Regions from separate parts of the Arthrobacter roseus genome, predicted to be linked through region 2. Evidence: riboswitches for the same ligand, from Rfam matches in the RefSeq annotation. Region 2 holds a riboswitch; the other holds the start of a gene.
What was found. Region 2 has a riboswitch for thiamine pyrophosphate ahead of JOE65_RS14555 (ECF transporter S component). Riboswitches for the same ligand answer to the same signal wherever they lie in the genome.

Region 1 (3,807 bases), 2.8 Mb from region 2:
CATCGAACCCACCAATTGCGCGACGAGGGCTCCCAGTGGAATGGTGACGCCAGCTTCGCGGGCGGCTGCGGTGACAATGCCGAGGTCTTTGTTATGCAGCTGCAGGCGGAAGCCCGGGTCGAAGGAGCGGTCCAGCATTTTCTGGCCCTTCTGCTCCAGCACCTTGGAACCGGCCAGGCCGCCGCCGAGCACCTTCAGCGCGGCATCGGTATCCACGTTGTAGGCCTCGAGGAAGACGATGGCCTCTGCCAGAAGTTCAATGTTCCCGGCGACGATCAGCTGGTTTGCGGCTTTGACGGTCTGTCCGGAACCGGAGGGGCCAACGTGCACAATGGTCTTGCCCACAGCGTTGAGAACGGGCTCGGCATCCTTGAAGTCCTGTGCGTCGCCGCCGACCATAATGGACAGAACGGCGTCGATCGCACCCTGTTCCCCGCCGGAAACGGGGGCATCGAGCGGGCGCAGACCGGCTTCGCGGGCGTCGTCGGAAAGCCGTTTGGCGACGTCGGGCCTGATGCTGCTGGCATCAATCCAGAGGGCGCCCTTCTTCGCGTTGGCAAAGACGCCGTCGCTGCCGCTGACCACATCCTCCACGTCCGGTGAGTCCGGCACCATGGTGATGACGACGTCGGCATCTTTGACTGCCTCGGCGATGTTGGAGGCACCCTTACCGCCCTGTTCAACGAGTTTGTCGATCTTGTCCTGGCTGCGGTTGTAACCGGTGACCTGGTTTCCGGCCTTGACGAGATTGGCGGCCATGGGCAATCCCATGATTCCGAGTCCGATGACTGCAATGTTTGTCATATCTGATTCCTTCGAAAGTTTTGTGGGAGTGATTACTTGGCGGCTTCGGCGGTTTCAACCCAGCCGAAGGCGCGTTCCTGCGGAGTCTTGTACTCGAGCCCGATCGGCCCGTTGTAGCCGAGGCTGCGGCTTTTCTCGATCCACTCGTTCAGTGGAAGCTCTCCGCTGCCCGGCTCGCCGCGGCCCGGCGCATCGGCAATCTGGATATGGCCAAAGTCCGCCGCATGGTTGGTGACGACCGCCCCGACGTCGTCCCCGTTGACCGCAAGGTGGTAGAAATCTGCCAGCAGCTTGACATTGTCCAAGCCCTGCGCCTTGACCTTGTCGATGACGGCGAGCGCGTCCGCGGCGGTCTTCAGCGGGTAGGCCTCGGTGCCGCTGACGGGCTCGAGCAGGACGACGCCGCCAAAGGGCGCGACGGCGCGGGCTGCGAGGATGAGGTTTTCGACGGCGAGCGCGTCCTGTTCTTCCGGTGTGGAGTCCTCGGTGCGGTTGCCGTAGAGGGCATTGAAGCCCTTGCAACCGAGGCGCTCACCGATGGCTGCGACTACTGGAAGGTTGGCGCGGAACTCGTCACTGCGTGCTGGCCAGGAGACGAGTCCGCGGTCTCCGCCGGGCATGTTTCCGGCGTTGAAGTTCAGGCCGGTGAGCTGGACTCCGGCGTCGGTGATGGCTTTTTCGAACTCGGCCACGTCGGCCTCCGTTGGTGTGGAGGTTTCAAAGGGCCACCAGAATTCCACGTTGTCGAATCCGGCCTTCTTCGCTGCAGCGGGCCGTTCCAGCAGCGGCAGCTCGGTGAGGAGGATGGAGCAGTTCACGGTGTACGTCATGGCACTTCCTTCGGTTACGTCTACCTTCACTAGTTTCCGTATCGTGGAGTTTATCTTTTGCTCTATGAAAAGAGTACGGGTGGAGTCCGTGTGACGTCAACCTCATTTGTCGACAAATAGCGTGCACGCAGCAAGGTGCGCTAGGGTCATCAGCAGTGACACGGGGTGCTGCGACCACAGGGCCGCAGCTGAGATAAAACCCGTTGAACCTGATCCAGTTAGCACTGGCGAAGGGAATGTCAGCACTCCCATGACGCGGTCAGTTATCTCGACGCACTCCGGCAGCCGCCGTCGTCATGCGCAGCGCACGCCTTCGCCACACAAGCGAAAGGCACGCCATGACCACCTCCCCCACCTCCTTGCCCATCACCGATCAGATTGTTCTCATCACCGGCGGCGGTCGCGGTCTGGGCACCAGCCTGGTCCGAGCCTTCCTCCGCGAAGGCGCCCGGGTAGTCATCAACTATCTGGGTAGCGAAGAGGCAGCACGGTCGGTAGAAGCCGAATTCCCTGGGAAGGCGCTGGCGGTTCAGGCTGACGTCCGCGACAGGGCGCAGGTGGACACCATGATCACCCGCGCCCAGGAGCACTTCGGCACCGCCATAACCACCGTGGTCAACAACGCGCTGCCGGAGTTCTCCTTCAACGGAGACGCCCGTCCAGACGCGGACCAGCTGACCTGGGACAACCTAGCGCAGCAGTTCTCCGGCGTCCAGGGCTCGCTCAACACAGTTCAGTCCGCCCTACCCGGCATGCGCGCCGTTGGCTTTGGACGCGTGATCAACGTTGGTACCAACCTGTTTCAGAACCCGGTTGTCCCCTACCACGACTACACGGCAGCCAAGGCCGCGCTGCTCTCACTCACCCGCACGTTTGCGCACGATCTCGGCAAGGATGGGATCACCGTCAACATGGTCTCCGGCGGCCTGCTGCGCACCACAGACGCCAGCTCCGCGACGCCAGAAGAAGTGTTTGACCTGATCGCCGCCGGCACTCCGCTCCGCCGGGTCACCACACCGGACGAGTTCGCCGACGCAACCCTCTTCTTCGCCTCACCCTGGTCCCGCTCAGTGACTGGACAGAACCTGGTGGTCGACGGCGGACTGGTCAACAACTGATGACCAGCCGCCAACTCCACTTCAACCTGTTTATCCACGGCTGCGGGCACCACAAAGCGGCGTGGCGGCATCCGTCGTCGTCTGCTGAACGGCTCGGTGACATCTCCTACTTCGAGGAATTGGCTCAGACCGCTGAGCGCGGCCTCCTGGACGCGGTGTTCTTCGCCGATGGGCAGTCCGCCGGTCCGGTGGGCGACGGGCCACTCTGGTTCCTTGAACCCCTGACCGCGCTCTCGGCCATGAGCAGGGCCACCGAGCGGATCGGGCTCGTCAGCACTGTGTCCAGCACCTTTTACACGCCGTTCCACGCAGCCCGTATGGTTGCCTCACTGGATCACATTTCCGGTGGGCGGATGGGCTGGAACGTCGTCACGTCCATGTTCGACGCCGAGGCCCGCAACCACGGCATGGAAGCCATGCCAGCCCACGACGTCCGTTACGCCCGAGCAGAAGAGTTTGTCGACGTCGTACTGCGCCTGTGGGATTCGTGGGCGGATGACGCCCTGCTCTACGAGCGAAACGGGCTCTATGCGGACCCGTCGCGGGTGCACTCGATCGACCATCACGGCGAGAACTTCCTGGTGGATGGACCGCTGAACGTTCCGCGCCCGCCGCAGGGCAATCCTGTGTTGTTTCAGGCGGGGGCATCCGAGCCGGGCCGCACTCTAGCCGCCAGTCGCGCGGAGGCAATCTACGCCGTCGCCTATAACTTGCCGAGTGCGCAGGAGTACTACCGGGATGTGAAAGCGCGGATCACCGCCGCTGGAAGGGACGCGGCACAGGTTCCGATCATGCCCGGATTAGTCACGTATGTGGGGTCAACGGAGGCCGAAGCCCGAGCCAAACAACGGGAACTGGATGAGCTACTGCCCACCGACAATTCGCTGCGGCAGCTCGGACAGTTTGTGGGACGTGATTGCATGGACTGGGAGTTGGACGCACCCGTGCCCGCGCTGGTTCCGCTGGACGAATTCACTGGACCCAAGGGGCGCTACGCCACGATCCTGCGAATCATCGATGCCGAGCAGCCTACCGTTCGTGAACTGCTTGGCAGG
Region 2 (3,807 bases):
CACCAGCAGCCCAAACGCCTGCGAGAGATTCGCCTTGAATCGCGCCCATGGGCTGCCCATCGATCCGACACCGCGTGCCCTCCGAGCCATGCCCAGCGTCCGCCACTCCTCAATCATGAGACCGATCAGACGCATCGCAGCCAGCGTCCCCAATACAAACCGGTGTGGCAGCTTGGCTTGTTGCGCTAACGAATCCGCAAGGTCGGTGGGATCAGTGCTGACCATCAGCAGGATCCCGGGGAGCGCGACGGCAAAACTGCGGGCTGTGATGGCAACGGCCGCCGTCAGAGATCCTTCCGTGATGTCCACGTAGCCGAGGTTCAGCAGGATGGCACCCGAGTCTTCCGCAACAATTGCCGTGCTCCACCCGCCCAGAATGATCGCGACAGCCAGCGGCCACCCGCGTCTGGCCAAGGCGACCAGGCTCATCCCAGCCAGCGGCAGCAGCAGCAGTTCCAGTGCGAGGGCAACAGAGGCCGAGACCCAGTCAATGGATGCCGCCAAGGTGAACGTCACCAGGACGACGGCGATGAGTTTCGCGAGCGGATTGGCGCGGGTGAGTAACGCGGTGTTGTCCGGGTTGAACAGTTCATCTCTCATGAAGCGTCCTTTCCAAGTTCCAACCGCGCTCCGCCAAGGACACGGGTAAAAGAGGCATCATGGGTCACGGACACCACCGCCGTTCCGCTGTCCAGAAGACCGAGCAGCAGGGACGCGAGTTCTGCCCAGGTATTGGCATCCTGCCCGAATGTTGGCTCATCGAGCACCAGCACTTCGGGGCGGGTTGCCAGCACGGTCGCAACGGACAGCCTCCGCTTTTCACCGCCGGAGAGCGTGTAGGGGTTGGCCTCCACCAGGGATTCCAGGCGCAGCCGCTGCAGGAGTTCATCCACCCGCGCGGCGACGTCGCCATCCGGAAGCCCGGCCTGCCGCGGCCCAAAAGCGAGCTCGTCGTAGACCCTTCCGGTCACGAACTGGTGCTCGGGCTCCTGGAAAACGGTGCCGATCCGTGTGATGAGGTCCCGGGCCTTCCACCGAGCCGGGTTGCTACCAAGGTTCCCGGCGAATTCAGCGGTGGCGCCCACGTCACCGGACAGTGCGGGCAGCAGCCCCGCAAGAGTGAGGGCGAACGTCGATTTGCCTACCCCGTTGGGACCGGTCACGCTCAACGCCCTGCCCCGCTTGACGACCACGTTGATGTCCGACGCCGCCGGCTCCGGCCGGAACCGCCGTCGCGCTTTTTCACGCGAGACAGCGAGGTTCGTAGCTTCCAGCAGTGGCGTGCCGCTGCCCATGGTCTCCCTGGGTTTTATCTCAGGAGAGTATCCGGGAACCCATACGCCAGCCGAGATGAGTCGATCCCTTGCCTGCAGGAAGACGACGTCCGGGCGGCCGTCCATAGAAACCCCACCCCCTGCCTCGAGCACAACGACCCGGTCCACGACGTCGATCCACGCGTCCACTCGGTGTTCCACCACCACGAGTGTGGCTCCGGTGTTTTCAAGGACACGAGCCACGGCATCACGGACTTCCGTGACGCCCTCCGGGTCAAGGTTGGCCGTGGGCTCATCCAGGAGGATCAGACCCGGCTGCATGGCGAGAATTCCGGCGAGCGCGAGCCGTTGCTTCTGGCCTCCGGAGAGGTGCGACGTCGGGTGGTTCAGCGGAACGTCCAGCCCGACGGCGGTGAGCGCGGAACGGACCCGGTGCCAGATCTCGGTGGGTTCCACCGAGAGGTTCTCTGCTCCGAACGCTACGTCGTCGCCCACGCGGGACAGGATGACCTGAGACTCCGGATCCTGTTGCATGAGCCCTGCACGACCGCGCAGACCGTTGGCGTTCTGTCCATCAATAGTGAGCGAACCGGCCTCATCGGCGTCCTCCTCGGCCCCGAGAACTCCGGCCAGGGCGTGCAGCAGTGTGGATTTTCCAGCACCGGAGGGCCCGAGGAGGAGGACTTTCTCACCGGGTTCAATGTGAAGGTCCAGTCCGCTGACCGCCGACTGTTCGCGGCCAGAGTGCCGCCAGCCCCAGTTCACCGCCTTTATTTCCGCTGGCTTCACCCCAAGCCGGGGTTGCGCGCTGAGGCTCACAGCACTGGTTCGGACGCCGCGTTGCGCGAAGGAAATGCGCTCAGGGCCCCGGTGCGTGAAAGCCCGCGCGCTGCCAGCCAGGACAGAACGCCGGCGAGGATGGCGCATCCAACGACGCAGCACAGGATGTAGACGATCTTGTGATCCAGTGCCCACGCGATATTCCAGCCCCACGGGGCAATGGTGTCATTGAGCCCCATGAATAGTCCTGCGGCGCCGCCTGCCAGAAGCGCAACCGTTAGCGTGAATTTCCGGTAGCCGAAGGCAGCGAATATCAGCTCGGCACCCAGACCCTGAATCATTCCGGACACCATCACGGCGACACCGTACTTTGAGCCCATCAGCAATTCACCCATAGCGCCGACCGTTTCACAGAAGAACGCTGCGCCCGGCTTCCGGATGATGAGTGCACCGAGGACAGCCGGGATGACCCAGCCACCGCTATAAAGCCCAGCCAGCGGCGGGTACGCTGCAGTCAGAACCCCAACGGGCCCGGCACCGAGGGACCACAGCCAGAAGATCACCCCGCCGGTGACGGCGATCAGCGCCGCGACAACGATGTCCACCACCCGCCAGCGGTAGCGCGGCTTGCGTGGTGCAGTGCTGGTAACTTGTTCATTCATGAAATCCTCCTGGAGTCAGGAGGGGAAAATGCCCTGGCACTTTGAGATGCTCGACTCCCTTCGCCGGTACTAACCGGAGCAGGTTCGAGGGTCTGCGGTGGTCCGCACTCTCAGCGTTCAACCTGTGGCCGGAGTCCCGGTACAGGCAACGCTCCCCTGTCGTAATGTCTTTACTGATTTCTCAGTGCCTACTACCTTACACACAGCTACGCCCGGAGGACGACTGGCGCTAGGCTAGGGGAGAAAGCCTGAGCAACCTGATAGCTTCCGTCTGATAGCAAGGAGCCACCGTGGAGAAAATGTTAAAGATATTCGGATCCCTGATCAGCCTCGCGGCCGGTATCGCCGGGGCCAAGATCGTTGATGCCATCTGGGAGAAGGCCACCGGCGATGGCCCGCCCAAAGGCACGGATGCGCTGGAGAACACGCTGCGCTCAACGTTGGTTTTCGGGTTGGTCTCAGGTGCCGTGCGAACCCTGATTCAGGTTCTGACCAACCGCGAAACTCAGAAGGCAATCAACCGGTTTGCGCGGACCCGTTCTCAGGTCTAAAACCGGCTACTCCGTACGGGTGTCTCCCTCTGGGGAGGCACCCGTTGTTTTTGCTTTGTCACCGAGCTCTTGTTCCCTGGCAGCGTGTTCCACCACGTCGTCCAACTCGTCGATGCTGAGCAGTTCTTTGCGAAGGTACTTGGTGCGGTAGCCCGCACGGCCCACCATGTGCGCGGCGACGGGAGCTGTGAGCAGTTGAAGGACCCAACACGCTAGTAGTACCGGCAGTAGCGTCCAACTCCGCATTTCGGCGGCGATTGCGGCAAGAAAAAACCACAGACCGAGCACCTGCGGCTTGGTAGCCGCATGCATGCGGGACATGAGGTCGGGGAACCTCAGGAGGCCGATGGCGGCGGCCAGGGACATCAGGGCTCCGCCGATCACGCAGAAGGCCGCGATGACATGGAAAATTGTTTCAGACACCGGAAAACCTCCTGTCCGTGACAAATCGCGACACGGTGACCGACCCAATGAACCCAATGACGGAGATAGCTACCAGGAGCACCAGGTTATCCAGATGACCGCCGATGACCATGTCCA

Region 1: another riboswitch for thiamine pyrophosphate. It lies ahead of JOE65_RS00995 (3-oxoacyl-ACP reductase); the one in region 2 lies ahead of JOE65_RS14555 (ECF transporter S component).

What each region holds. Positions count from the first base shown of each region.
Region 1 covers NZ_JAFBCU010000001.1:195,027-198,833, forward strand. The annotation lists gene JOE65_RS00985 (2-hydroxy-3-oxopropionate reductase) at 1-837, opposite strand, end outside; gene JOE65_RS00990 (hydroxypyruvate isomerase family protein) at 837-1,634, opposite strand; TPP riboswitch at 1,786-1,888, shown strand; gene JOE65_RS00995 (3-oxoacyl-ACP reductase) at 1,973-2,752, shown strand; gene JOE65_RS01000 (LLM class flavin-dependent oxidoreductase) at 2,752-3,807, shown strand, end outside.
Region 2 covers NZ_JAFBCU010000001.1:2,995,095-2,998,901, forward strand. The annotation lists gene JOE65_RS14545 (energy-coupling factor transporter transmembrane component T family protein) at 1-600, opposite strand, end outside; gene JOE65_RS14550 (ABC transporter ATP-binding protein) at 597-2,039, opposite strand; gene JOE65_RS14555 (ECF transporter S component) at 2,090-2,716, opposite strand; TPP riboswitch at 2,755-2,884, opposite strand; gene JOE65_RS14560 (DUF4235 domain-containing protein) at 3,016-3,267, shown strand; gene mnhG (monovalent cation/H(+) antiporter subunit G) at 3,274-3,690, opposite strand; gene JOE65_RS14570 (MrpF/PhaF family protein) at 3,683-3,807, opposite strand, start outside.